2 linked regions of the Gloeobacter violaceus PCC 7421 genome follow. The protein of the gene in region 2 interacts with the protein of the main gene of each other region in a pairwise test. Links are inferred from orthologs where the notes say so. Each region holds a gene or a part of one and is shown on either strand. Other genes may lie near its edges.

Evidence for each region.
Region 1: the proteins of eno (region 2) and rpe interact in binary tests that used the Escherichia coli proteins (3 or more experiments, as listed by UniProt). The link is inferred for Gloeobacter violaceus PCC 7421 from one-to-one orthologs.

What each region holds. Positions count from the first base shown.
Region 1 is NC_005125.1:3,731,946-3,747,705, reverse strand. The notes cover bases 1,024-3,835. They hold rpe (ribulose-phosphate 3-epimerase), read left to right. Parts: upstream 1,024-1,984; coding sequence 1,985-2,686; downstream 2,687-3,835. Other genes in these bases: GLL_RS18280 (alpha/beta fold hydrolase), read right to left, coding at 3,166-3,835; ispF (2-C-methyl-D-erythritol 2,4-cyclodiphosphate synthase), read right to left, coding at 2,694-3,164; GLL_RS18295 (DUF6464 family protein), read right to left, coding at 1,520-1,873; GLL_RS18300 (universal stress protein), read left to right, coding at 1,088-1,513. Also shown: leuB (3-isopropylmalate dehydrogenase), read left to right, coding at 1-894; more of GLL_RS18280, read right to left, coding at 3,836-4,020; GLL_RS18275 (HU family DNA-binding protein), read left to right, coding at 4,136-4,453; GLL_RS18270 (NAD(P)H-quinone oxidoreductase subunit O), read left to right, coding at 4,514-4,750; carA (glutamine-hydrolyzing carbamoyl-phosphate synthase small subunit), read left to right, coding at 4,808-5,962; GLL_RS18260 (tetratricopeptide repeat protein), read left to right, coding at 6,210-7,520; GLL_RS18255 (M61 family metallopeptidase), read right to left, coding at 7,517-9,253; GLL_RS18250 (YggT family protein), read right to left, coding at 9,285-9,560; GLL_RS18245 (hypothetical protein), read right to left, coding at 9,598-9,909; deoC (deoxyribose-phosphate aldolase), read left to right, coding at 10,001-10,681; GLL_RS18235 (UbiA family prenyltransferase), read left to right, coding at 10,720-11,562; GLL_RS18230 (TIGR03960 family B12-binding radical SAM protein), read right to left, coding at 11,565-14,084; GLL_RS18225 (M48 metallopeptidase family protein), read right to left, coding at 14,125-14,634; GLL_RS18220 (RibD family protein), read right to left, coding at 14,625-15,323. UniProt on the Escherichia coli protein: Catalyzes the reversible epimerization of D-ribulose 5-phosphate to D-xylulose 5-phosphate.
Region 2 is NC_005125.1:2,267,489-2,280,353, forward strand. What follows is about bases 6,797-9,757. They hold eno (phosphopyruvate hydratase), read right to left. Parts: upstream 8,936-9,757; coding sequence 7,658-8,935; downstream 6,797-7,657. Other genes in these bases: GLL_RS10985 (pentapeptide repeat-containing protein), read left to right, coding at 6,797-7,443; GLL_RS10995 (phosphoribulokinase), read right to left, coding at 8,972-9,757. Also shown: purF (amidophosphoribosyltransferase), read left to right, coding at 1-862; GLL_RS10955 (HD domain-containing protein), read right to left, coding at 1,091-1,723; GLL_RS10960 (TonB-dependent receptor plug domain-containing protein), read left to right, coding at 1,855-3,912; GLL_RS23235 (hypothetical protein), read right to left, coding at 4,426-4,635; GLL_RS23240 (hypothetical protein), read left to right, coding at 4,867-5,598; GLL_RS23245 (hypothetical protein), read left to right, coding at 5,608-6,588; more of GLL_RS10985, read left to right, coding at 6,700-6,796; more of GLL_RS10995, read right to left, coding at 9,758-9,976; GLL_RS11000 (polysaccharide deacetylase family protein), read right to left, coding at 10,137-11,774; GLL_RS11005 (DUF2288 domain-containing protein), read left to right, coding at 11,879-12,184; GLL_RS11010 (hypothetical protein), read right to left, coding at 12,318-12,578; GLL_RS11015 (IS4-like element ISGvi3 family transposase), read right to left, coding at 12,597-12,865. UniProt on the Escherichia coli protein: Catalyzes the reversible conversion of 2-phosphoglycerate (2-PG) into phosphoenolpyruvate (PEP). It is essential for the degradation of carbohydrates via glycolysis.

The sequences.
Region 1 (15,760 bases), 1.5 Mb from region 2 along the record:
AAAGCGAGCGACGCGGTGTTTCTAGGGGCGGTGGGCGGCCCGCAGTGGGACACCCTCCCGTCGGACAAACGCCCCGAGAAGGCTCTGCTCGGCCTGCGCGCCGGTCTGGGGCTATTTGCCAATTTGCGCCCGGCGCGCATCCTGCCGCAACTCGTCGCCGCCTCGGCCCTCAAGCCGGAGGTGGTCGAAGGGGTGGACATTCTGGTGGTGCGCGAACTGACGGGCGGCCTGTACTTCGGCATTCCGAAGGGCATCTTCCCGGAGAAAAAAGGCGGGCGCCGGGGGGTGAACACGATGAGCTACAGCGCCTTTGAGATCGAGCGCATCGGCCGGGTGGCTTTTGAAGCGGCCCGGGAACGGCGGGGCAAACTGTGTTCGGTCGATAAAGCCAACGTGCTCGAAGTCTCGCAACTGTGGCGCGAAGTGCTTGTGGGCCTTGCCCCCGAGTACCCGGATGTCGAACTGACGCACATGTACGTGGATAACTGTGCGATGCAGCTGGTGCGCCGGCCCCGCCAGTTCGACACGATCGTCACCGAGAACATGTTCGGCGACATTCTCTCAGACGAAGCGGCGATGCTCACAGGCTCGATCGGCATGCTGCCCTCGGCGTCGCTGGGCAGCGGCGGCCCGGGGCTCTACGAGCCGGTGCACGGCTCCGCCCCGGACATCGCGGGCCAGGACAAGGCCAACCCACTGGCCCAGGTGCTCTCGGGGGCGATGCTGCTGCGCCACAGCCTCCGGCAACCCGAGGCCGCCCAGGCTGTCGAAAGGGCGGTGCAGACGGTCCTGGAGCAAGGCTACCGTACCGGCGACATCGCCGCCCCCGGCGCCCAAATCGTCGGTTGCCGGGCGATGGGCGAGCAGCTGCTCGCCGCCTTCGAGCGTGCGTGAGCGGGTTGGCTCAGATTTGAACGATGATTGCTGAGGTGATCGTTATTTGAGCGGTCTTGCTAAGATTTCAAAGCCCAGGCGTGCCGGGCGAGCATTGGAGTGGACTATGTTTACAAGGCGCAGGCTGCGCAGTTCCGACCCGAAAACCATCGAGCAGAGCGCTCCCCTCCTCGGACGGGAACAGGAAACTTCTATGCTGAAAAACGTCCTGGTCGCGGTGGACAGCTCCGAGTTCGCCTGGCGGGTGATCGAGGCGCTCTCGCACCTGCACCTGGCGCCCAACTGCCTGGTGGTGCTCGCCCACATCGTGCCGCCGCCGACTTCGGAAGATTTTGTCGAGGCCGACGTGCCCCACACCCAGCAAGAAGGGGTGCCGATGGCCGTCGAGGCCGAAAGCTGGCTCGACACGCTGAGTGTGGAGATCGACTATCCCACCGCCCAGGAGATCGTCACCGGCGATGCCGCCGAGGAGATCGTGCGCCTCGCGGGGATCCATCGCTGCGAATTGATTTTGATCGGCTCGCGCGGCCTGAAGGGTCTCACCCGCATCATCCAGGGCTCGGTCAGCTCCCAGGTGGTGGCCGACGCCCCCTGCTCGGTGTACGTCGTGCGCTCCTAAAGCCCGCTATTCCGCCATTTCGTAGTAGCGGCAACCGTCGCAGGGGCCGCTCGGGTTTTGGGCGCAGCGAATCAGCGCCGAGCGCGCGTTGAAGCGGCAAGTCGGATCGCCGATTACCCAGTGGCCCTGGTGGAGTTTGCGCTCGCCCAGGGTGCCCTGGGCCGGTTGCACATAGAGCACGATGCGGTCGAGGCGGTAGCGCCCGCAGCGCAGGCTGTAGCGGTGGCGGCGTTCGAGCACCGCGTAGATTGCCCCTTCGACCTCAACAAAACTGCCGGGCTGCTGCGTGGGAGGAACCATCACCTCAGCCACACACTGGGCGGTATCGGCGCGGTAAATCTGGGTCGGCAACAGATTCATATTGCAATATGTTAGCTGATTGTTTACTTCGCCATAACCTGACGGCTGAACCGGTCCCCTTAATTAAAAGTAGTAAACTGGGGGGCAGACGCACCAGGAGGTTCTCGACCCATGGCCAAGCCCGTTGTTGTCGCCCCGTCGATTTTGTCGGCCGACTTTGCCCGCCTCGGCGAGGAGATTCATGCCATTGATGAAGCCGGAGCAGACTGGATCCACGTCGATGTCATGGACGGGCGCTTTGTGCCCAACATCACGATTGGACCGCTCATCGTCAAGGCGATCCGGCCGGTGACCCAGAAAGTGCTCGATGTGCACCTGATGATTGTCGAGCCCGAGAAGTACATCGCCGATTTTGCCAAGGCGGGTGCCGACATCATCACCGTCCATTGCGAACACAACTCGACGGTGCACCTGCACCGGGCGCTCTCGCAGATCAAAGAACTGGGCAAACAGGCGGGTGTGTCGCTCAATCCGTCCACACCTTTGAGCCTCATCGAGTACGTCCTCGACCTGTGCGACTTGGTACTCGTCATGAGCGTCAACCCCGGCTTCGGCGGCCAAAGCTTCATTCCGCAGGTGCTGCCCAAGATTGCCCGGCTCAAGTCGATGTGCGAGGAGCGCGGCCTCGACCCGTGGATCGAAGTGGACGGCGGCCTGAAGCCTTCCAACACCTGGCAGGTGCTCGAGGTGGGTGCCAACGCCATCGTCTCGGGCTCGGGAGTGTTTGGGGTCGGCCCGGCCCGCTACGCCGAGGCGATCGAAGGGGTGCGCGCCAGCCACCGCCCGGCGGTGGAAGTGGCCGCCCAGGTGTAGCGCCTGCCTATTCTTCGAGGAGCACCACCGCGTGACAGGCCATAGCAAGGCCTTCGCCCACGGGGCCGAGGCCCTCGTTGGTCGTGGCCTTGACGCTCAATCGGTCGAGGGGTAAACCCAATGCGCCCGCCAGACTCTGGCGGATGGCCGGGATATGGGGAGCGAGCTTCGGCCGCTCCGCCACCACCACCGCATCGACGTTCGAAAGCCGCAGACCGCGCCCGCGCACCAGTTCGAGCACCTTCGAAAGCAGCAGCAGACTCGAGACGTCCTGCCACTGGGGATCGCCCGGCGGGAAGTGTCGGCCGATATCGCCCAGGCAGGCGGCCCCCAAAAGGGCGTCGGTGATCGCGTGGGTGAGCAGATCTGCGTCGCTGTGACCGAGCAGGCCCAGGCGGTAGGGAATCTCGACACCCCCCAAGATCAAGCGCCGCCCTTCGACCAGGCGGTGAAAGTCGTAGCCGTTGCCGATGCGCATTTCAAACCCTCCCACTGCCACCCATTCTGGGGCGAAACACCTCCGCAAAGGCGAGCAATTCGTGGTGAAAAGCGTCCGGGCACTCCAGTTGGGGCAGGTGTCCGCAGTCGGGGAGAACGGCGAGCTTGTGCAGCGGCAGGGCGCGGGCGAACTTTTCTGCCCAACTGACCGGCAAAATGCGGTCCTCTTTGCCCCAGACAACGAGCACCGGGCAGCGCACCCGGGCGAGGGCCGCGCTGTCGAGCGTTCCCTGGGGGCTGAGCCGCAGCAGGGCGGGGGCGATGACGCCGCGCCAGAAACTGCCGCGCACCTCTTCAGAAAGAGCCTCGGGCCGATAGAAGGCGGTGGCGAGCAGACCACCCAGCAGGTCCACGCCGCTGGGGCCAAGGGTCAGCTTTTCTGGGCGGGTGGGCATGCCCTCCAGACCGGCAGCCGCCACCAGACAAATTCCAAGCACCATTTGCGGGCGTTCGAGGTAGGCGCGCAGAGCCACCCAACCCCCGAGGCTGTTGCCCACCAGCAGAGTCGGCTGCTGTAAAGACCTCGCGAGGGCAGCCCCCAGCCAGCGGGGGCTGAGTTCTCCTGCGGGCATCCCCGAGGCGCCGTGGCCCGGCAGATCGAGGGCAGTCGCTCCAAAGCCTCGCTGCGCCAGAAACGGCATTGTAAAGCGCCAATGCTCGGAGGTGCCCCCAAGGCTGTGCACAAGCAACACCGGCGGGCCATTGCCGGCCGTGCGACTATAGATACTGGCGTCGTCCCAATTTTGGGTTCGCTCGACAAAGGTATAAACCAGGGTGTGCGCTCCAGCTGCGATCCGTTCGTGCTTCCAGCCTAACGCGGCGGTAGTCTGCAACACAGAACCCGTTGGCGAGATCTTGCACTATGCCTGCATTGGGTCCATGCGCCTCCCCACCCAAGCTAATAATGAGTGGTCCGGTTTACACCAGGCCACTTTTTTGTTTCTACCACCCATGAACTATCTAGAACCGCTCAACCGGCAGCAACTGCTCCAGCAGATGGCCTCACGGGTCGACGGGTTGACCCAGAAGACCGCCGGCGCCGCCCTCGATGCGGCCCTCGAGGTGATCGCCGACGCCCTTGCCCAGGGCCGCACCGTCAAGCTGTCCGGGTTCGGCAGTTTTCAAGTGCGCCGCCGCCCCGCCCGCACCAACATCCACCCGCGCACCGGCCAGCCGGTGCTGGTTCCTGCCGCCTGGAACGCCGTCTTCTCCCCTGCCCAGGCACTGCGCGAGCGGCTGCGCGTCCTGCCGCACCCGCCCGAGGCGTGAGCCGCCCGACAATCTACCTGTTGCTGCTAGTTTGAAATTATTACCTGATTACGTATAACGATGCCGATCAAAAAAGGTTCACTCGTGCGCGCCGTGCGCGACAAACTCGACAACAGCCTGGAGGCGCTCGCCAACGACACCCGCTGGCCGTCCTATCTGTTTGAGACCGACGGAGAGGTGCTCGATATGCGCGGGGACTACGCACTGATCAAGTTCGGTGCGGTGCCGACGCCGCCCGTCTGGCTGCGCCAGGACCAGCTTGCCGAGAGCGGTGCCGCCGCTGAGAGCACTTCGTAGTGCTTCGCCTGCCGATTTGCTAGCTTGGGAAAGATTTTTGGGCAGCGGGGCAGGGCGATGGCGCAGCGAACGGTGGCGCGACTGGTGCTGGAGGACGGCACGGCTTTTGAGGGCTGGTCGTTCGGGGCGCCGGGTACCAGTGTGGGCGAGGTGGTCTTCAATACCGGCATGACCGGCTATCAGGAAGTGCTGACCGATCCCAGCTACTGCGGGCAGATCGTTGCCTTCACGTACCCCGAACTGGGCAACACCGGCGTCAACCTTGAAGATGCCGAATCGGACCGGCCCCAGGTGCGCGGGGTGATCGCCCACAACGTCGCTGGGCGGCCCAGTTCCTGGCGTGCTACCCAGAGTCTTGGGGATTACCTGAAGGACCACGCCATCGTCGCCATCGCCAGCATCGACACCCGCGCCCTCACCCGTCACCTGCGCAGCCGCGGGGCAATGAACGGCGCCATCTCCACAGAACTCTCCACCGAGGCGTTGCTCGCCCGCCTGCAGGAGGCTCCCGCGATGCAGGGGCTCGATCTGGTGCCCCGGGTGACCACCGCCGCTCCCTACACATGGTCGGAAAGTACCGCCGCCGACTGGCTTGCCACGCGGGCCGCCGCAGGGGAACGGCCCCTGCGGGTGGTGGCCATCGACTTCGGCATCAAGCACAACATCCTGCGCCGTCTGGCCAGCTACGGCTGCGAAGTGATCGTCGTACCGGCCGATACCGGTGTCGAGGCGATCCTCGCCTATCGACCGGACGGCATTTTTCTTTCCAATGGCCCGGGCGACCCGGCGGCGGTGCGCTACGGCATCGAGACCGTCCAGGGATTGCTCAAAAGCCGCAAGCCGATGTTCGGCATCTGTCTGGGCCACCAAATTCTGGCCCTGGCCCTGGGCGGCGAGACCTACAAACTCAAGTTCGGACACCGCGGCCTCAACCAGCCGGCCAGCTTCAACAACCGCGTCGAAATCACCAGCCAGAACCACGGTTTCGCGGTAGATGACGCCTCGCTGGCCGGGGCAAATATCGAAATCACCCACCTCAACCTCAACGATCGGACCGTAGAGGGCCTACGCCACCGCGAACTGCCGGTCTTCTCGGTGCAGTACCATCCCGAGGCCAGCCCCGGCCCCCACGACGCCGATTACCTGTTTGCCCAATTCGTCGATCTGATGCGCGAAAAGCCGGCGGATGCCGCCAGCCTAGTCGAGCTATAGATGTTTTCTATGGCCAATTCATCAAACCATCGAGAACTTTAGGGTAATATTCAGTCGGGTTGCGACTCACCCAGGGTTCCCCTAGGGCAAACGGGCGGGCAAACGCCTCAAGAATGGAATTCTCTCTATATGTGCCTTGAGATACAAGACCTCAAAACAACCGCAATTTATTGTGTGAGTATTCAATCATTTGATTGTTTCGATTGCTTTACATCCTTGCCGTCTGTCGTTCACCGTTTTTAATACAATGATGCTCTCGACTCGCCATTCTCTCGGTCTCGGTACAGCCCTGCTACTGCTGGTGTCGGTGTCGGCTGCTGTGCATGCGGAGCCTTCACCCGCCCCTGCTTTGCTTCTGGCGGACATTCGCCCGGGCAGCTTCTTTCAAGCGTTTCAGGATGGCCAGCAGCGCTACGCGGCGGGCGATCTGCGCGGTGCCGCCGAATTCTACGGTGAAGCCATTCGCCGCGATCCGACCCGCGCATCGGCCTATCTGGCCCGGGCGGGTGTGCGCCACGACCTGGGGGATCTCGAAGGAGCGGCGGCCGATTACACCGAAGCCATCCGGCTGGAGCCCGACAACCGTTTCGCCTACGACAGCCGCGGCGATCTGCACGTGGAGGTGGGCAAGCTAGAGGCCGCCGCGGACGATTACACCGTGCTCATCCACCTCGATCCGAAGGACGCCTCGGCTTACGAAAACCGGGCGGGTGTGCGCCGCTCCCTGGGGGACATCGCAGGGGCGATTGCCGATTACACCCAGATGATCCGCCTGGATCCCAGCGACCCGGCCGGCTATCAGAACCGCGCCAAGCTCTACCGCCAGAGCGGCAAGGTGCAGTTGGCCCTGGCCGACTACGCCGAGGTCTTGCGCCTTGAGCCCAGCCACCTGCACGCCCTCATCGAGCGCGTCGAGGTGCGTTTGTTTGCTGGCGACAAGCCGGGAGCTCTCGCCGACGCCGATCGGGCGGTGGCGGTCGCTTCCAAGGAGCGCTCGGCGTGGGTTGCCCGCGCCAACGCCCGCCGGGCCGCCGGGGACAAAAAAGGAGCGCTCGCCGATTTCGACGCCGCCCTTGCCCTGGGGCCGAACGCCGATGTGCACATCGGGCGCGGCGAGTTGCGATTTTTCCTGGGAGATCGCCCGGGGGCGATCGAAGACTACGACGTGGCGATCCGCCTCGACCCGCGGGGCAACGGCTATCACTACCGGGGCTTCGCCCGCTTTGCGATGGGTGATCTCAAAGGTGCCCTCGAAGATCTCAACCGCGAGGTCGATTTGAACCCCCGGGAAGCGGCCGCCTACCTCACCCGCGGCCAGTTGCACCTGCGCCTGCGCGACAGCGGTCAAGCCCTTGCCGATTACGAGCGGGCCATCGCGTTGCAGCCGTCCCCTGCGGCCTTCCGTTTGCGCGCTCTGGCACTCGCCGTTCGGGGCGAAAAGGACAAAGCAATCGCCGATCTCAAAAAGGCAATCGACCTCTACTCCGGCCAGGGCAACACCGCCCAGGTCCAGAAGCTGCAGGCGGAACTCAAAAAAATCGCCGCGGCGATAGGCTAGGCGGGGCCTCTCTCCCCAAGCCAGGCTATGAGGCGGTCGCGCTCTTGGGCGGTCGCCTCGGCGCGCCGCTCGACGGTGTAGGCGGCGGGACGCGCCTCGGTGAGGCGAGCGGTGGTGGTGCGCAACTCCTCGCGGCGAAAGTATGTCACTTCGAGGCGGTCCCCAGGCCGCCAGTCGGCTAGACGGTCCTTGAGCGTGCCGTGGGTCACCTTCCAACCTGCCAGGGCCACCAACTCGTCGCCGGTTGCCATACCGGCCAGTTGGGCGGGAGAGCCTGCTTCGACGTTCTGGACCGTGGTGCGGCCGTTTTGCTCCTGGGTGCGCAATCCCAGATAGGGCGGCGCACCGTCGGTGCCGGTCGGCACCAGCTGGAGGCCGAAGGGACCGAAGTGGCCCTCGAAGTCCAGTTCGCCGGTCGAACGTAGGGCGTGATCAAAAAAGAGTTTTAGATCCAGGCCCACCGCCCGCTCGATGATAGGTTCGAGTTCTGCCTCTGGGAAACTGGTGTCCACCGCACCGTAGCGCTGCCAGAGATGGCGCATCGCGTCGTCGAGGGAGCGTTCGCCGTCGGTGCGCAGACGAATTTCGAGATCGAGCAGCAGGCAGACCAGTTGCCCTTTAAGGTAGTAGGACACCTGGGAATTCAGAGAGTTCTCGTTGGGCCGGTAGAGCTTGATCCAGGTGTCGAAGCTCGATTCGGCCAGCGATTGGACCGCGCGGCCGGGGGTGGTGAGCAGGCGGGTGATATGGGTTCCCAGTTGCTTGAGGTAGTGGGTGGCGTCATAGATACCGGCACGCAGTGGGATCAGCTCGTCATAGTAGCTGGTGGCTCCTTCCATGAACCACAACGAACGGGTGTAATTTTCGTGGGCGTAGTCGAAGCGATCGAGGGTCGAAGGCCGGATGCGCTTGACGTTCCAGAGGTGGAAAAATTCGTGGGCGACCAGATTCAAAAACTTGAAATACTTTTCGTCACCCCTTAGCTCGAAGCGTGGGTAGAGCAGCGTCGTCGAATTGCGGTGCTCCAAACCGCCGTAGCCGTCGGCAAAGTGCACCAGAAACAAATAGTGCTCGTAGGGGAGGCTGCCGAAGAGTTTTGCCTCGGTGGTGATGAGGCTCTCCAGATCCGGCAGGAAGCGGTTGTAATCGAGGTTGCTCTTGCCCCAGACAGCCAGGGTGTGGGGTTTGCCTTGGACGGTAAAAGGGACGATGCGGTGGGTGCCCACCTCGAAGGGACTGTCCACCAGTTCGTCATAACTGGCCGCCTGGAAGGTGTTCTGCCGGCCCGGCACAGCGGCAAGGGCGGTGCTGACGCGCCAGTCTGGGTTGAGCGGCGCCACGCTCACTTCGCACGGGGACGATTCGCAACCCGGCACATAGAAAAAAAGGCAGGCCCCGTTGAAGAAGGCGTGGGTGATATCCAGGTGGCTGGTGCGCACGGTCAGTTCGTTGGCGTAGACGCGGTAGCGTACCTGCACCTGCCCGTCTGCGGGCACTTCCATCCGCCAGGTCTGCTTGGCCAGTTTCTGCCACCGCAGCGGTCCGGTGGCGCCCACGGCCTCGAAATCCTGCAGGTGGCGGCTGTACTCGCGCACCAGGTACGATCCCGGCGTCCAGACCGGCAGCTTGAGGGTCAGGGCCGAATCGCTCCAGCCCTCGATCGTCATCTCGACATCAAAAAGGTGGGCATGGGCTTTTTCCATGCTCACCCGGTAGCGGATCGCAGCAGCCATAGGCGCCCCTCGGTGCGGATGCGCGACTATTCTAGACCGGCAAGCTCGCCAGACCGCTCACCAGCAGACCGCCTACGACCTGCAGCGCCAGAAACGCCAGGATGGGCGAGAGGTCGATGCCGCCCAAGGGCGGGATGATCGAGCGAAAAAGGTTGAGGTAGGGATCGGTCAGCTGGCTGAGGATAGCCCAGGGATTGCTCGACCAATCGATATTGGGAAACCAGCTAAGCAGAACCCGCACAAACAGGAGAACCACGTAGATCTGGATGAAGTTGCTGAGCGCCGGGGCCAAAGTCTGAGCGATCATCTCCACTGTCACCGTATGTTTCTTATTCCAGGGTAGTTCACGATGGCATCTCTGGGGGAGGGGACGGCTGGGTGCTCGACCACAGACGGCTGCGGGTCTGCTCAATAGCCTGGTTGAGTTCGGCAATTTTTTCGTCGAGCACGCGCCGGGCGTCTTCGAGTGTGCCTGGATCGACCCCTGGGGAGACGGGCGGTTCGGGGGAGCGATGGGGCGCTTCGATTTCGGCGTTGCGCCGCAGGCGCGGGGCGACCAGGCTGGCGACCAGCCCCCCCACCACCGAACCGATCACCGCTCCTACCACCAATCCGTCCAGAAAGGCGTCCTGGTCGTCTCTTGGGTTTTGCGCCATCGCCGCACCTTTGATAGCTGTCTACAGAATAGCGCTGTGTACCATTCGGAGAAACTGGGGGTATTCTGTGGAGAAATTTGGACCGCGAACGATGATTAGCAGCCATCCCGAAATCGAACTGGCCGGATTTATCGAGCAGACTTGCCTCAAACCGACCGCCACCGCAGACGATGTTCGCCAGATGTGTTGGGAGGCGCAGCGGTACCGCTTTGCCGCAGTCTGCGTAGCACCGGTGTACGCGCCTTTGGCCGTCGAATTGCTGCACAAGCAAAAACCCCAGGTCTTCACGGTCGTCGGTTTTCCGCTGGGACTGGCCACCGCCCCCTGCAAGCTTTTCGAAGCGCAGGAGGCGGCGGCGAGGGGGGTGACGGGCCTGGAGGTGATGGTCAACCTGGGGGCGATCAAATCCGGCCACTACAACGCCATCTACGAAGAACTCGGTCAGATCGTCGATGCGGTCGGCTGTGAGGTGCGGGCGATTCTGGAGTTGAACTTGCTGGATGCAACCGAGCGCCGGCACGTCGCCGAGGTGTGTCTCGATGTCGGAGTCACTGCCCTGAAGACCTCCGCCGGTTGGTCGGGTCCGGTGCGGCCCGAAGATATTTTGGGTCTGCGGCGCATTCTGCGCAACCAGTTGGGGATCAAAGTGGCGGGCGGTATCCACACCCTGAACCAGGCCCTCGAACTGCTGGCTGCCGGGGCAAACCGCCTGGGCACCGGTCGGGGGGTCGAGATCCTGCGCGAACAGCACGCCCTTGGTAAGACGGCGTGACGTACCCTCGAAGAAGACGCTCGAGATAGAGGCTGGGGGTGAAACGGTTTTTGGCGCCGCTTGGCGGGGTGGTCGGCATCCTGGAGCGCTGGCTGCTCTACCCGAATGTCGTACTGGCGCTCACGGCCGTGCTCTGGAGCGCCTGCACCCAGAAGCTGCTGAATATTCCCCAAGACCCGGCTGTGCTGGCGCTTGTCTTTGCCCTGACGCTGGTGACCTACAACCGCGACCGGCTGGCGGACGCCGACAGCCCCGCCGATCGCAGCAACACTGCCGAACGCACCCGCTGGGTGGACCGCCACCGAAAATCGCTCGCACGCTTTACTGGCGGCGCCGCCCTGGTGGCCGCGATGCTGCTGTGTTTGCGGCCGATGGCCCTGGCGCCGATCGGGGCGGGAATCGGTTTTGCCCTGGTGTACAGCAGCCGTGTGCTGCCGGGAGGTCGGGCGGTGCGCCAACTGCCGGTCACTAAAGTTCCGTATGTCGCCCTCCTGTGGGCGGTGCTCACCGTCGCAGTACCGGCGGCAGCGGCCGGTACTGCCTGGAACGGGCGCGCGGCACTGGTGGGAAGCCTCATTTTCTTTGCCGCGGCTGCCCTGGTCAACCTCAACGATTTGCGCGACCTGCGGGGGGACCGTATCGCGGGTACGCTCACCCTGCCTGTACTGTTGGGCGACGGTCCCGCCCGACTCTTCTCGGCGATCTCGGGGAGCCTGGTGGGGCTTTGTGCGGTGCTGCTGGAGCAGCCGGGTCTGGGACTGCTCGGACTTTATATTGCCCTTTTGGCACTCAGCTACCGCGTAGAAGACGATCGGCTCTTTCGCTGGCTCATCGAAGGCATCGGCGTGCCCACCTGGCTGGCGGTGTTCTGGCTGGGGTGATTTCAGCCCAAACGCAAACCGAGGCGGTGGATACGGGTCAGCGCCAGTTCCAGGCCGCTTGAACGCTGGAGCAGTTGAACGACGTCGTCGGGGCGCAAGACCGTGCCGTCGTTGCGGCAGGCCCCCACGTAGCGGATCTCGATGGCCTCCGGCCGCACGGCCGCCAGTTCCAGTTCAAACAGCCATAGACGGGCGTCGATGGTATAGCGGTTGCCCGATTTTTTGCTGGTGCGCTCGACCGGGAGTTGCTCGCCGGCGTTGATCGCCGCCACGACCTCCACCCAGTCCGCCGGGGCGGGGGTGTGCACCAGCAGGCGATATTCGGCCGCTACCAGCTCAGTGGCGGCGGCGGGGCTTTTGAGGGGAACGGACTCGACGCTCACCATCTCGACGCCTGCGGGCAATTGGGCCTGTAGCCGTGCCCGAAATTCCTCGGGCTCGAGGGGAGCGACCAATTCAAAATCGACGATTTCGCCGCTGCTTTCAGCCCCGAGGGCCAGGGCGGTGGCCGCCACGATGCGCGGCAGCGGGTGGAAACCGCCAGAGTGGGCCAGGGCGATCTCGCCGCGGCGGCAGGCCCGCTCCCAGAGCCGCTGCAGGTCGAGATGACCGATAAAGCGCGATTCTGCCAATTTGGCGAAGACCACCCGCAATCGCTGGGCGGCCGGGGGTGGCGGGGTGACGGAGGCGACCCGCCCGGGTACCGGGGGTGGGGCGATAACCACGTTGGTGCCGAAATCTTCGCCGCACACCCCGCAGTGGGAGCACGAATCGAAGGAGCAGTCGGGCACAACCGCCTCTTCTAAGGCCCGCCGATAGTCCTCCGCCAGCCAGCGCTTGTCGATGCCGGTATCGATAAAATCCCACGGCAGCGGCGCTTCGACGGGTGGTCCCACCACATCCCAGCTGTAGCCGAATTCCGCCAGCACCCGATCCCAGATGCCAAAAAAGGCATCCGGGGCAAACCAGGGATCGTGGCGAGCCACACCCAGTTCCCAGGCGCGGTGGATAGCACTGTTCATGTCGCGGCCGGCGCGGGTGAGCACGTCCTCGAGCGCCGAGACGCGGATGTCGGTGAAGTTGGCCTTGACCCCTTTGAGCCGGCGCAAGGCCGCCTGCAACAGCGCCTGTTTGTGGCGCAGCTCCTCGGCGGTGACCGAGTGCCACTGGAAAGGTGTAAACGGCTTCGGGGTGAAGTTGGAAAGGGTGACGTTCACCTCCAGGCGGCGGCGGTTGGGCAGGCGGCACTCGCGCTGCAGCCAGCCGATCGTTTCGGCGATCCCGAGCACGTCCTGGTCGGTCTCGGTGGGCAGCCCAATCATAAAGTAGAGCTTCACCAGATCCCAGCCCTGCTCGTAGGCGGTCTTCACCCCCCGCAGCAGATCTGCGTTGGTGAGGCCTTTGTTGATCACATCGCGCAGGCGCTGGGTGCCGGCCTCGGGAGCGAAGGTGAGCCCCGGCTTGCGCGCCCCGCCGATGATCCCCGCCAGTTGCTCGTCGAAGCGGTCGACCCGCTGCGAAGGCAGCGACAGCGAAACGAGATCGTCGCGCAGGGTATTTTGCAGCCGGGCACCCACCGCCGGCAGCGACAGGTAGTCGGAGCAGCTCAGCGACAGGAGCGAAAATTCGTTGTAGCCGGTGGCCTTGAGTCCCGCGACGATGCCCTCGACCACCGCCTCCGGGGCGACATCGCGGGCCGGGCGGGTGAGCATGCCGGGCTGACAGAACCGACAGCCGCGGGTGCAGCCGCGGCGCACTTCGATGGCGAGCCGGTCGTGGACCGTCTCGATCAGGGGGACCAACCCCACCGAATATTTGGGCATCGGGGTGGCCACACGGCGCACCACCCGCGCGGGCACATCGGCCGTCGGGGTGGGCACCCCCGCTGCCGGCGCGTAGAAACAAGGCACGTAGACCCCCGGCACCTGGGCCAGATCCAACAGCTGCGCCCCACGGCCGAGGCCCGCCGCTTTGCCCTCCTCGATCACCAGGCCGATTTCAGGCAGAACTTCTTCGCCGTCGCCGAAGACAAAAAAGTCGAAAAAGTCGGTATAGGGCTCCGGGTTGGAACTGGCGGTCGGTCCGCCCGCGAAGATAAGGGGATGGGTGTGGTCACGATCTCCGGCGCGCAGGGGCAGGCCCGCCAGGGCGAGCATCTCCAGGGCGTTGGTCACCCCCAGTTCGTAGGCAAGCGAAAAGCCCACCAGGTCAAATTCCGCCAGAGCGCAGCGCGACTCGACCGCAAATAACGGTGTGCCGGTCTCGCGCAACCGAGCGGCCAGATCCGTCCCCGGTAGGTAGGTGCGGTCACAAAGCTGCCGGGGCTGAGTGTTCAGGATGTTGTAGAGAATGATGTGCCCGAGGTTGGAAGCCCCGACTTCGTAGATCTCCGGATAGGTAAGCACCCAGCGCACGCTTGCGGCTTCCCAATCTTTGTGAAAAGCGCCCAGTTCGTTGCCCAGGTAGCGGGCAGGCGTCTGGATATCGGCACTGAGAATCTGGTCGAGGGCGATGGGCGGCATAGGGCACACGTTGGGTGCGACACCCGCTATTTTAAGTCCCTCAGGCTTCGGGTTCCGCCGGATCGATGTCTCCCAGCCCCAGGGCCATCAGGTAGCCGCGGGCGCGCTCGGCTTTTTCGAAGCGGTTGACCAGCGCCCAGAAGCGCGGACCGTGGTTGGGTTCGACCAGATGCGCCAGCTCGTGCACCAGCACGTAGTCGCGCACAAAAGCCGGCAGGGCTGCGAGGCGGTGGGAGAGGCGAATGGTGCCCAAAGTCGGGGTGCAACTGCCCCAGCGCGCCTCCTGATTGGTCACCCAGCGAATCGATTGCCACTCCAGACACCCTTCGAAATAGTGGCGGTTGAGTTGGCGGGCGCGGCGCTCCAGTTCGTCGTCGTCGAGCAGTGGGCAGTGGGCGCGCTTCAGCCAGCGGCTTTTGAGGCGCTCGACGATCCGCTGCAACTCGGCGTCGTCCATCTGGACGGGGGCGCGCACGACAAACACGTCCCCCTCGGCCCGGGCGCTGACGCTGCGGGTGCGCCGGTGGCTGCGGATGATTTTTACCTGCATGGCTTGATCACCCGGTAGTGCAAAAACAAGTCACCGGCCGTCTGGCGCAATTCAACCAGTTCGAGGGCCGGAGCCTTGAGCGGTTCAAAACCGGCGCCTTCGACGGGTGTGGTGGCCTCGCGCCCGCCGAAGATAACCGGCCAGACCGTGAGCCACAGATCATCGATGCGTCCCGCCGCAAGCAGCGCTGCGACCAGATCGCCGCCGCCCAGGGCCGCCACCCGCCCAATACCCCGCTCGGCAAAAAAGGCGTAGGCGCGCTCCCAATCGAGTTCGTTCTCACCCGCCGCCACCAGGGTCGCCAGTTCGGCAAGGCGCGGGTGCGGGCTGCGGGCTACGGCCTGCTCAGTCGTCAAGATCCAGCGCTCGATGGGCTGCGCAAAAAACGGCAGATCCGGCGGCAGATCGAGCGAGCGGCTGACCACACAGGTGATGGGCTGCGGCGGCTGGCCGCGCGCCTGGCGGGCAGCAATCCACTGTGGGTCGCTCACGGTATAGGTTTGCCCCTCGATGCGGATGGTGCCTGCGCCGATGAGGATCAAATCCGCTAGAGACGTTTGATATTCGAGATGGGCGTGGTCGACCGGGTCCGAGCGCCTCGGGGCGAGGGGGTCGGCCGGAGCGATTTTGCCGTCGGCGCTCATGCCGAGGACGATGGTGGTCGAGGTGGCCACGGTCGAGTCGACCATTATAAAGTGAGCGGCGACCCCTACTGTAGCAGGCACACACCACGTCCGCAGTTAGGGACTTTACCGCATTTGGGTGCACAGTGAATGGATTGCGCGGTTGGGTCAGCCGCCGGGCAGATTCGCGCGCCGAATAAGTTTTCTACTTTATCGACAATGCCGAGTGCGAGGCATCGGGCGACAAGGCCCGCGCCGATGCCGCAGCCTGGGAGGCGGTGCGCCAAAAAATTACCCTCAACGCATCGGGCTGCTAGGCCTGACTCGGCCTGGCCGTCCACCGGCCTCCCGGTGGTTCTTGGCGGCGCACATAAACAAACCCCAGCCGAGGCTGGGGCGGGGATGAGTATATAAGGAGAACTCCCCGTAGTATCGCCCGCCCCGGGCGATCCGCGAGTGTATCGCAGGACTGAGCTTTGCGAGCGGCCGACCCACCCCGCTAT
Region 2 (12,865 bases):
CGGCGTGCGTCCGCTGGTCATCGGCACCCTCAAGGGCCGCTACGTGCTCGCGAGTGAGACCTGCGCCCTCAGCATCATCGGTGCGAAATACCTGCGCGACGTCGAGCCCGGCGAACTGGTGTTCATCACCGAATCGGGCCTGGAGTCCCACCACTGGGCGAAACCCGAACCGCGGATGTGCATCTTTGAGATGATCTATTTTGCCCGCCCCGATTCGCGCGTGAACGCCGAGAGCCTCTACACCTACCGCGAGCGCCTGGGCGAGATCCTCGCTCAGGAGGCCCCTGTGGAGGCGGACGTCGTCATCCCGGTCCCCGACTCGGGTACCCCCGCCGCCATCGGCTACGCCCGCGCCTCCGGCATTCTCTTCCAGCAAGGTCTCATCAAGAATCACTACGTAGGCCGCACGTTCATCCAACCCACCCAGACGATGCGCGAGGCGGGCATCAAGATGAAGCTCAATCCGTTGCCCGACGTCATCGAAGGCAAGCGGATCGTAATCGTCGACGATTCGATCGTGCGCGGCACCACCAGCCGCAAGATTGTCCAGGCCCTGCGCGACAGCGGTGCGCGCGAGGTGCACATGCGTATCTCCTCGCCCCCGGTCACCCATCCCTGTTTCTACGGCATCGACACCGACTCGCAGGACCAGTTGATTGCCGCCACCAAGAGCGTGGATGAAATTGCCCGGCACATCGAGGTGGACAGCCTTGCCTACTTGAGTGTCGAAGGGATGCTCAAGGCGACCCGCACCGACGGCCAGGGCTTTTGCACCGCCTGCTTCACCGGCGATTACCCGATTCCGATTCCTGATGCGATCCGCCGCACCAAACTGGTGCTCGAAAAAACCGCAGCCAGCTGATCCCGATTCCAGAGCCTCGGCTGAGCGACATGCCGCTACTGCAGCGGGTGTTTCACCCCGGATGCCCAGACCCAGGCTCGGCACGGGAAAACTCAAAATTCGCGACCGGAAAATTCAGTCCAAACAGGATTAACAATAGTACCCCCAACCGGATTCGAACCGGTGTCGCCTCCGTGAAAGGGAGGTGTCCTGGGCCTCTAGACGATGGGGGCGAGGCACAGTCTCTTATTATGGGGGCAGATCCGATAGAGCGTCAACCTTCACGGACAAGGATCCCTCACCGCCGTCACGGGAGAGATTTTCGACCGCTTGGACGGCCTGCTCCAGTTCGACCAAAAGCGGATGGGCGCTGTCCAGCCAGCGACGTACGGCAGAGAGCACCTCACGGTAGTACCGAAAAGTCGGTTGCGGACCGCGCCCAAAGTGAGCCCAAACTCCGGGACCATGGGTGCGCAGTTCGTGGATCATCGATTGGATATTGTGCAGGGTGTCGGCCGCTTTTAAGGCGGCCACCTCTGGCCCGGCGGTGCACAGGTGCCCGATGGCGAGTCGCTTGCGTTCTTCCCAGGCAATCTTCTCACCATTGCGCAATTTGATCTCGGAGACTGCCTCCACCAACCGGGCGACTTGCAGGCCGAAGGCCGTCTCGATCGCTTCCAGGCTGACATTGCAGTCTTCGACCACATCGTGCAGCAGGGCGGCAATCGCCACATCTTCGCTGTAACCGCAGCGGATGAGCAGCAGCGAGACGTGAAAAGGATGCATGACGTAGGGAATGTCGGTGCCCTTGCGCAGTTGGTCGCAGTGGGCTCTAGCGGCAAGAATAAGGGCGTCGTTGTAGCGGACGGAGTAGATAGACATGGGACGTAGAGCGCGATCCTGGCATTCAGGCTATCACCCCGGCTGCTTTGGGCGTAAGTCTGACGGGCTGTCTTTTGACAGACCCCCGCGCGTTGCCGGAGCATGAGCAGGCGTTATCGCCAAACCTTTTGATGAGATCCCACACCCTCCATTGCGCCTTCGCCTGGACCCTGGCGCTGTGCCTGCCCGTGTCCTGCCTGGCGGAGACAGTGATCACCCGCGCCGATCTGAACTTCCCCTTGTACTCGGCCCGCGACCTGGTAGCTCCCGCCCTTGCCCAAGCGCCACCCAGACAAGCCGATTCCCCACCGGTAGAAGTGCCACCGGTGCTTTCACCCCAGGTGGAGACTTTGCAGCCGCTGCCGCCGGTGGCGCCGGTCTACACAGTCCCCGCCGCCCAGATCGAAAAGCAGGGCTCCCAGAGCCTGGCAGATGTGTTGCGCGGCATGCCGGGCTTTGCCGTCAACGACGTGGGACCGGCGGCGGATATTCACACCGGCACCTACTACCGGGGATCTTCGATCAACCAGTCGACGTTTTTGCTCAACGGTCGTCCCTACGGCTCCAACATCAGCACCTACCACGGCGCCACCGACTTAAACGCCCTGCCGGTCGAATCGATCGAAAAAGTAGAGCTTTCCAGCGGCGCCAGTTCGACACTCTACGGCACCGAGGGCTTCGGCGGCGTGGTGAACGTGATCACCAAAAAGGGCAAAGGCCCGCCCCAATTCAAAGCGGGGGCCGAGTGGGGCAATTACTCCCAGGCAAACTACCAGGCGAGTTTCTCCGGGTCCACCGAGCAGTTGAGCTACCGGGTGGGCTATCAGAGTTTTTTGACCGACAACCGCTACTACGTGCCGGAAGCATCGATCAATCGCGGCGCGGACGGGTTGCTTTTCAACGGCGACACCTACCGCAACAGCTACTCGGGCAACTTTACCTTTGACATCGACCCGCGCAATGCCATCAGCCTCGATGTCACCAAGATCCTCTCGCGACGCGGATTGTTGTACTTTGGCTTTCCCGGCAGCTGCAGTCCGACCCTGGCGCTGCAGTGCGACCGCCTCGACCACGACGGGTTCAACCTGGGCCTGGGATCGCGCCATCAGCTTGGGGCGGGCGAGGATTCGGTGCTCACGGTCAACCTCGGCTACAACCAGGACTACTTCAACACCTACGGCCCCACCGGCGTGCGCTTCAACCGCACCGGCACCCTCGACACCAACTTGCTGAGCGCCCGCGTCGAACACGACTGGAAGACCGCCCCCAATCTGCAGTTGCGCTACGGCCTCGATGCCACCAGCAACCAACTCAATAGCGACACGCTCAGCACGCTGCCCAATCGGGCGCCCTTCAATGAAGTGGAGAACCGGGCCGTCTTCAACGGCGCCCTGTTTGCCGTGGGAAGCTGGAGCGTGGCCCCCTCGGCGGTGCTGGAACTGGGCGTGCGCCAGACCGTCAACAGCCGCTTCAACAGTTACACCAACCCGAGCGCCGGCTTTCGCTGGGCGCTCAGCCCCGATGTCGCCCTGCGCGCAAGCTGGGTGCTCGCCCAGCGCAACCCCGGTCTCGATCAGCTCTACGTCTACGATACGGTGCACGGCTGGCTGCCCAACGATCAATTGGTGCCTGAGACCGGTTCGGCCTACACCGCCGGCCTCGACGTGCGTTTCAGCGACGCGCTCGAAGGCAAATTCACCTACTTCGGCAGCGGCCTGAATAATCGCCTTGCCGTCGTGACCGGCCAGTGGCAGAACGTCGGGGTAGTGGCCACCAATGGCCTGGAGGCGGCGGTGCGCTGGCAGATGGCACCGCAGTGGTCGAGTTTTCTCAACTACACCTACACCGACGCGCGCATTCTCACCGGCCCGGAATCGGGACTGCAATTGGGCTTTGTACCCTACTCGGTCGGGCAGGCCGGGGTAGGCTACGACAACAGCGGCTGGCAGGCCAATGTGCAGGTTACCTACGGCAGCGGCTCGCGCCGGGCATTTTTTAATTTCGACAGCACCAATACCGATTTCTCGCCCCCCTGGGCCTCGCTCGATCTCAGAGCCCGCATCCCGATCAACCCAAACCTGGCGATTACCGCCTACGTCGAGAACCTGCTCGACATCCCCTACGAGCGGGTCAACCGCACCTACACTCCCGGGCTGCTCTACCGGATCGGGTTGCAGACGAGTTTCTAGCCGGACCATGCCGCAAATACGGTTTGCTGATAGGATTGCAGTAATTTCGCTTTGATCCCCACGGCCAGGCTTCCTTTCGCGCCCTGTCGTCAGTTACTGCTGGACGGACAATGGTTCCACTACATCGACTTTGGCAAGGAGTCCGAGGGACCGGCCCGCGTCCACGAAATGCGCTACCCCGGCGGAGACTGCACCTCCGACATCTGGATTTAGCGCGGTGTCGACCTGCCGGGTGGCGATGGTCAGGTCATACCGGTGCGCGCGGAGCAATCCATTCTGGCGGCCGCCGAGGCGGCCGAGATCGCGCTGTCCTTCGGCTGCCGCTATAGAGCCTGCATCACCTGTGCAGCCCGACTGATTGCAGGAAAGGTAGAACACTCGCGCACCGTTGCCTCAAGCCGGAGCAGCTCGCCGCCGGCTTTGTCCTGCTATGCGTTGCCCACCCCCGCTCGGACTGCCGGCTGCAAGTCGGTCTGGAGAGCCAGTGGGAGCTTTATCGCAATCCCTGGAGACCTACGATTTAAGCTGCTCCTCGGCGCGGTGGAGCATGTTGTGCTGGAGGTTCTCCTCGTGGCGGCGCTGCTCGGTGAGCAACTCTCTCGCCTCCTCGGTGATGGGCTCAGGTTCGGCCTCCTCGGCGCGCACAAGCATGTTGTGCTCAAGATTTTCTTGCTGGTGGCGCTTTTCGGTGACAATTTCCCGCTTCTCTTCGTCCGTGGGCATGGCAAACCTCCGAGTGTGTCTGTTTATACTGTCGCCCTGGAGGCTCGCAGCCAAACCGCACCGGCAAGAAAAATTGATGTTGTCCGGATCCTGGGGCAAGTGTCCAATCATATCTGGTTGGATGCGATTGGACACTTGATAGCTTCGCCCAGCCGGACGGTTTAACCGGATGCGATCTGCTCAGCGATGTCTGGCACACCTTGAACAACGTCGCCCAATAGATATATTATTATGCAGACAACTCTGATTTTGTCTGCACGCTGCCAAACCTGCGCTGAGGTTATCGTGGACGCAAATGAGCAGTATGCCGCCAACACCGGAGAGTCGGCAGGCTTCGAGAACTCCTACCCGATAGACGATGCAGACACGGGCGATGTCGAGCTTTTCGTAACCGGTGCCGACATTGGCAACGCCGCCGGGGAAAATCCCGGCGGCTTGAGCACCCACAGCTTGGAGGTAGACAGTGAAAGCCAGGCAGGCTATGACACAGCCTACAGTGAGATGACCGCCCCGCAACCGTGGGACGGCCACGCCTGGTATGAGCCCGAGGCCGCCGTCCATTGGGAAGAGGCCGAGGCCACTTTTGAGGATCCTGCTGCCGATACCGGTGCTGAAGGGGCACAAACCCTGAGCGGCGATCACGACGCAGATGGCTTGGAGGATGGGTGCGGCGGTGAGCCGGACGAGCTTGGCTCAGCCAACGACCTGCAGGACGGCTACTGGAGCATCGAGGGCAGCGATGCAGCGTTCGGCCAAAGTGACACAGCGGCTGTGAGCGACTGGGAGACAGCCATTGTTCCTTGGGAGCACGCCGAGGCGGAACCATTGCCCAGCGGCTTCAAGGGGAGCGACATCGAGAATGCAGAGGCTGCTGCTTTTGATAGCTTGCCCAAAGGCGAGACATCCGGCAGGCAGGCAGGTTTCGAAAACGATGCAATCGACAGTGGCAGCTCAACGCCGTAGCCGCTGTGGTTGCAGTTGGTTGCCGCCGACACGACCGAGGCGGCCGAGAGTCCAGGTGAGGACTGGTGGATCGCTGAGTGTGTCCTGGTCGACAGCAGCCAGACGGAGGGCAGCGGTGACAGTGACCAGGACGGTGACGGCAGCGCGAGTCCGCGATTTTTGCAGGCCCAACTAAGTGTTGATTTTGATGGAGCACAGACTGAGGACTTGCCGAGCCCGGCGCAGTCGGACACCGAGTGGCTCGCGGATATTGGCAAAGCAGGACTATCTGGACTGGGCTTAGTGCAGGAGTTGACTTATCCGATTTGGAAGCAACTGCCGAATTCTCAAAAGGTGCTGACCGATTTCAATTTGTCATTTCGAGACATTTCGGGTTTTTCCAAGCCGACCGGTCAGGCTTATATCAACCAAGTCGATTCCCTGACCGGTAAGTTCAAAGATTGGAAAGGTTTGCGGTTGGACTACGGACCATTTCCGGTCAAAGATGCGGCCAGCGGAAAATTCACGATGGACCCGGTGATGGGAAAGCAAATGTACGCAGTCGGCTGGCACTGGAATCACCACAAAGCATTTGATGCTTTCGGCATTGAAAATCATACAGAAATCAAAGCCGGAACCTTCGCAGAAACCCTCGGCCGTACTCTGGAGCAGGCGAAACCGCTCGGCCGAGCGGCACTGGTAGGTGGTGTCGCCCTTGATGCCTGGGCAATGGGCAGCGCGCTCCATACCAGTCTCCAAAGCGGTGACTGGGACCATACTTTCGTCGAAGCGGCCCGCATCGGTGGCGGCTGGGCAGGCGGGTGGGCAGGAGCCCAGGCAGGTGGCGGCCTGGGTGCCACAATCGGTACCACGTTCCTACCGGGTATCGGTACGATGGTCGGCGGTGCGGTCGGGGGTCTGCTCAGTGGAGCCCTAGGCTACCTCGGCGGTGCAGCAGCGGGGCAGAGCGCAGCAGAGCAAGCTACAGGCTCTCTACGTCCAGAACCCTAGTCAAGGAGGCGTAAAGGCGTGTTTTTTCTCGACTATTTCAGGGATATCTTTCGAGACTTGTACCAAGCTTGGCAGCACCAGAGAGATGACGCTGCCCGGGACAAACCAAGAGTGCACAACGCCCAAGAGTTGTTGGAGCGTTATGCGCAGGGCGAGCGCAATTTTGTCAGGGCCGATCTGGAAAAAGCGGACTTGCGCGGAGTGGACTTGCCGGGGGCTCACTTCATAGACGCGTTCATCAAAGGAGCGGACCTGCGCAAGGCGAACCTGACCGGGGCGACGTTTGACTACACCGACCTGGAAGGTCTGCTCATCGACGAGAAGACACAGTTGGACATCAAATGGCGCACCGTTTGGGAACTTGTCAACCTACCGCCGCTCAAAGGCCGACAACTGCCCGGAGCGGATCTTTCCAGAACCCGGCTGACGGGGGTCCATTTGCAGCGGGCTAACCTGGCAGGAGCCGATTTTACAGAGACTTGTTTGGACGAAGCAGAACTGCAGGGAGCCGATTTTACAGAGACTTGTTTGGACGAAGCAGAACTGCAGGAAGCGAATCTAGAAGGAGCGGATCTGCGCGAAGCGAGCTTCGTCAGTGCCAATTTGCGCAGGGCCAATTTGCGCAGGGCCGACTGCCGGGAGAGCGATCTGTTTGATGCCAACCTGTGCGAGGCCGACCTGCGCGAGGCCAAGCTGCACAAGGCGAACCTCCGACAGGCTCTGCTGGTTAGTGCCGATTTGCGCGGGGCGGACCTGCGCGAAGCGGACTTGAGTGGCGCGAACTTGCAGGGAGCCCATTTGGAGGGAGTTCTGCTGGCCGGGGCCACGATGCCCGATGAAAGCATTCACCCTTGAACACTGGAAGCTTACGGTTGCAGGCGGGTGGGCGGCAGCACAGACGCGGGGTCTCGGGGTTACTCTCGATACCATGCTCCTTCTGGGTGTCGGTACGATTGTCGGGGGGACCGTCGGTGGTTTGGCCGGTGGGCCGCGTTGGGGGTACTTCGGCAGTGCGCAAGCGGTGGCGGAGCAGACGGGCGGCTGCATGCGACAGACACCTGGAAATCGCCTAACGCGCAAAGGCGGACTTGCCCGCGAAGCGGGCCGCCTCGCCGAGCTGGCGCTCGATTCTCAGTAACTGGTTGAACTTGGCCACCCGCTCACTGCGGCAGCCGGAGCCGGTCTTGATCTGGCCCGCGGCGGTCGCCACGGTCAGATCCGCAATGGTCGTGTCCTCGGTCTCGCCGGAGCGATGGGAGACAAAACATTTGTAGTTGTGCTTGACGGCCAGTTCGATGGTGTCGAGCGTCTCGCTGACCGAACCGATCTGATTCAATTTGATCAAAATGGAATTGGCGACACCCTTTTCGATGCCTTCGGCAAGAATTTTAGCGTTAGTGCAAAACAGGTCGTCTCCTACCAGCTCGACAGTGGCACCGATGCGGTCGGTGAGCATTTTCCAGCCTTCCCAATCGTTCTCACCCATGCCGTCTTCGAGCGAAACGATCGGATACTGGCCTGCCCAGGAAGCCCACAGATCGACCATTTCCTCGGAGGTCTTGGTGGACTGGTCGGACTTGAAGAACAAGTACTTGCCGTCCTTCCACATCTCGCTGGTGGCCGGGTCAAGACAGATCGAGATGTCCTCGCCGGGCCGGTAGCCGGCCTTTTCGATCGCAAGCAAAATCACTTCGACCGCCTCTTCGTTGGACTTGAGATCGGGGGCAAAGCCGCCTTCGTCGCCCACGCCCGTGCTGTAGCCTTTGCCGCGCAGGATCGATTTGAGGGCATGGAAAGTCTCAGCTCCCATGCGTAGTGCCTCGGCAAAATTGGGTGCGTTGTGCGGGGCGATCATAAATTCTTGAAAATCGACGGTGTTGTCGGCGTGCTTGCCGCCGTTGATCACGTTCATGCAGGGTACCGGCAACAGCGAGGCGTTCGTACCGCCCAAATAGCGATAGAGAGGCAGCCCCAGCGAGAGAGCGGCGGTGCGTGCCACCGCCATCGAGACCGCCAAGATCGCGTTGGCGCCGAGGGTGGCTTTGTTGGCGGTACCGTCGATTTCGATCATCTTGCGGTCGATGCTGCGCTGGTCGGTGACTTCCATGCCGATAATTTCGGGGGCGATCGAGTCGTTGACGTTGGCCACGGCGCTCAGCACCCCTTTGCCGCCGTAGCGCTTCGGATCGCTGTCGCGCAACTCCACCGCTTCTTTTTCGCCGGTGGAGGCGCCCGAAGGAACGATGGCCGAGCCGGTCGTCCCGTTTTCAAGCGCCACCTGTGCTTCGACGGTCGGATTGCCCCGTGAATCGAGAATTTCGTGCGCTTCGATCGATGTAATCAGCATGCCAAGAACTCCTTGTCTTAAAAGATTAAGAGTGCACTATCGGTTTTTTTGAAGCAAATAGTTGATTTGCTCCAAAAAGCGCCAGGTAATCAACAGTTGGGCGAAGCGGGTAGCCGATGTCAGCTCGTACTGCTCCTCCGGAATGGCCTCATCCGTGGGAATGCCTGTGTAGTTAACGATATAGTCTTCGAGCCCGGCGATGGTCTTTTGCGACAGCACACCGTCGAGGTGAATGGCAATCGCCGAGCGCCCCCAGTAGCGGTAGGGGACCGCCGCCAGCATAAAAGGGGGCTGGTCGACGGCGAGCATCGCCGCGAGATCAAATGGCAGGGGCAACGTCGGCAGCGGCACAGGAGCCGGCTGCAGGATCAGTTCCACTTTGTAGCACGGGTTGGGCAGGATGCCGGTGAACTGGTGGGGGGCAAGGCACTGCAGTTGGCTATGAAAAATTTTGATCACCACGTTGGCGTCAATCTTTTGAAAATCGATCCAACGCTTGAAGGCGGCTTCGCGCTGCAGCATCTCCTGCTCGAGCTGTTCGGCTTTGTGACCGCGGCGCTTGAGGTCGCGCTCCCATTTCCACTGCCACTTGACGGGATGATCCGGATCGACGTAGAGGCTGAAATCGAGGTACGGGATCAATTCCGGGTACAGCGTATGCAAGCCTTCCACGACGACAATCGGCGTCGGCACAAAATTCTCGGGCTGCTCAAACTTGCCCGAGCCGTGGTTATAGACGGGGATGGGCACGGCCTTTCCCTGTTTGAGGGCTTTGAGGTGCTCGGCCAACCGGTCCAGGTGGTTGGCCGCCGGGTCCAGGGGCAGACGGCCGCTGATCTGGCGCTGTTCGCGGTCCTCTTTGTGGTAGCCGTCCGTGCAGAGCGTCGAAACCAGATCGCTTCCCAGCAGGCGACGAATGCCGTTGCTGTAGGTGGTTTTGCCGCTGCCGCTGTCGCCTGCAACACCAACAATAATCGGAGATCGCAACTGTTTGAGTTGTTGACGCGCCGTGGCGCAGACAAATTGCACAGAGTTGGTCATAGGCTGCGTCTCTGTTGCGGTAAGGGTTTCCATTCCGGCGGCGTCCAGATTGGCTTCGATTGCGTTGATAAAAAATCACCGATCGCCGTGGGTTCCCCCCAAGATAAATAGCACACAAAGACGAATGGGTGTTTGGCAATAAACGAACGCGATAAACATTCTAAAGGGGGGGATGGACGAGCACGGCGTGGGGAATGATCCGGCTGGGGATACTGGGAGCGGTGTGGCCGGTGACCAGCACCTTGCCCTGGTGGACCAGCGACGTCGAAAAGCCCGAGTCGAGCAGCACCGCCTCGCGCAGGCCCGCCTCTTCGAGGGCGCGGGCCAGTTGGGTGGCATTGACGTTGGTGAGGGTGGCACCCACCATCGGCAGACCGGCCTTGTCGATGCCCATGAATGTGCGGCGGCGAAATTCGGAATGGTTGGAAAGCCGGAATTGCTCGATTTGCTCGGTGGTGAGGGCCTGTCCGTTGTTGACCAGCCAGACCCCCGCGACAAACAGGTCGGACAGGTCGCTTAAGTAGGCGCGCGCCTCCGCTTCGGTGTCAAAGGTCTCGGGGCTGTAGGGCACGAAGCGCAGGCCCGTCGCGCTGATCAGCACCACCGGTCGGCCCCGCAGGGACTTGTCGAATTCGGGGGCACCGGGCATAAAGCGCCCCTCGTTCTGGGACAGGTACGGCCCGACCATGTCGGAATTGGTCGCCCGCAGGCCCGCGAAGGCAAAAAAGCCGCCGTTGATGCCGCCCACCGCCCGCTCGCGCTCGATAAAATCGCCCACCGGGTAGCGGTTGCCCTCGGAGTGGCGGGTGGTGTAATTGCCCCCGGAAAGCCACACCAGCCGCACCCGCCGGTGGGTCTGCTCGTGAAGGGTCACCGGGGCTTCCATGTTGACGCGGGTATCGGCCACGGCCCCGACCCCCGCCAAGGCCAGCGGCAGGCGCGAATCGATGAACCGCTGCAAGGCGAGCAGGCTGCCGGATTGGCCCGTGTAGCCCAGATCCATTGTGAAGGAAAGCCGGTAGCCTGCATCGATGGCACCCTGGCGCACCCGCTCGTCCTGGTTGCCCACCGGGTAGGCGAGGTAGTGGACAGGGTGGCCGAGCTTCTCTTCGAGAATCCGCTTTGATTCGACCAGTTCGCGCTCCAGAGCCGCGTCGTCGAGGGTACGCAGATCCGCCGGATGGGTGATCGTGTGCGACTGGATCGAGACGAGCCCTTCGGAATCGATTTGTTTGATTTGCTCCCAGTTCATGTGGGGCTTGCCCGTCAGCGCGCCGACGTAGGCGGTGTGCACAAAGAACACCGCCGGGTAGTTGAATTCTTTGAGCAGCGGGTAGGCGTTTTCGAGATGGCCCAGATAGCCGTCGTCGAAGGTGAGCAAGATCGGTTTGACCGGCAGGGGGGCACCGTTTTTGAGGTGCTCGTGGAACTGGTCAATAGTGATGGGCGTAGCCCCAGCCGCGCGGATGGCTTCGAGTTGGGCTCGAAACTCTTCTACCGTTGTGTCGAACCAGACGTCTTTGCGCCGCACGATGTCGTGGTACATGATGGCCGGCACCCGGGCAAGGCGGGCGGAACGGGCGATATCCTCCGGTCCGCTCGGGGCGCTGGGTAACTCGGCAGCCCCCACAGCAGGAGGCAAAGGCGTGGCCACGCTCGTCTGGGGCGGGGGAGCGGAACGGGGCAAGAAAAAGACGGCGGCGATCCCGGCTGTCACTCCAACGGCGGCCCCGATCGCCAGCAGACGCCTGAGGTTTTGATTGGGCCTGGGAGCAGACTTGGCTTGGGCGCGTTGCAAGGCGGTATCCCCTCTCCAAAACCACTCTCAACAATAACAGCCCCGCCCGCCGCGTTTAAGCCCAGAGTCGTTTCAAAATGGGAAAGCATGCCGACGGGGGAGCGATGAGCGAGCTACGCGAACAGTTGCAGCAGATGGTAGACGAAGCCCAATGGCCCGATCTGACCATCCACGCCCTCAACGGGCGGGTGATCATGGTCTCGCGCGCGTTGAAACTGGTAGAAGTGGGCGAAGCCTTGGTGGGGGACGACACGGCCCGTTTCACGGTGTGGCTGGAGCGGGGGATGCTCTACAAACCCACCGAAGCGGAGATCCACGAGCGCAACCGCACTGCTCACCGCTACGAAGCGCTTATCGTGCGTCCTTTTGTGCTGGTGCACGATCACGGGCTGGAATCGGCTGTTCTGTAGTCACCTCCGGACCCGGTGTCCGGCGCACCGTCCAGCACAAGCCCACCTCACGATTCTTGCTGCCGCTTGAAGAGCCTTAATCTCCGATAGTGCTGTCGGCGTTGCCCTTTACTCCACCATTTCGTCGGAGAAATTAGTGTTTGTGTTCCGGCATCTGATCGAGCCGAGCACTGATCGATCTGAGAAAGCCCGCAGCCAGAATAATCGACAAGAGTCCCAGAAAAGTAAGCAGGGAAGGCACACCCGGTAAGCGAAAAAACATCACCAGCAGAAAAACACAAAAAGCTACGGGCAAAACAGCGAGCAGATAGTCTTCTTGCCACGCTATCTTTCCGGCCTCCAGCCGACGGGTCTGCAAACTTTGTGTATCTTTGTACGAAATGTCGAGAGGCATTTTGGCAGAAATGTTGAATCAATGGACATATGTACACGCTCTGGGCAGCCGCGCTCTACGCCTCTGGCTACCGAGTAATTTTCCTAGCCAATGCACATAACTGATTTCTTGGCACATACAACATTGCAAGTAGCGCAACTTATCCAACCGTTGGCTCCCCCAAATCTTCGGCACGCTCACCAGTTCCAGCAACAGGTGGGCAATCAGGGTGATGTAGAGCTGCATCCGGATACCATTCTCATTTTTTGTCATCAGCCGCTTCAGCTTCAAATGCATTTTCAGAAACT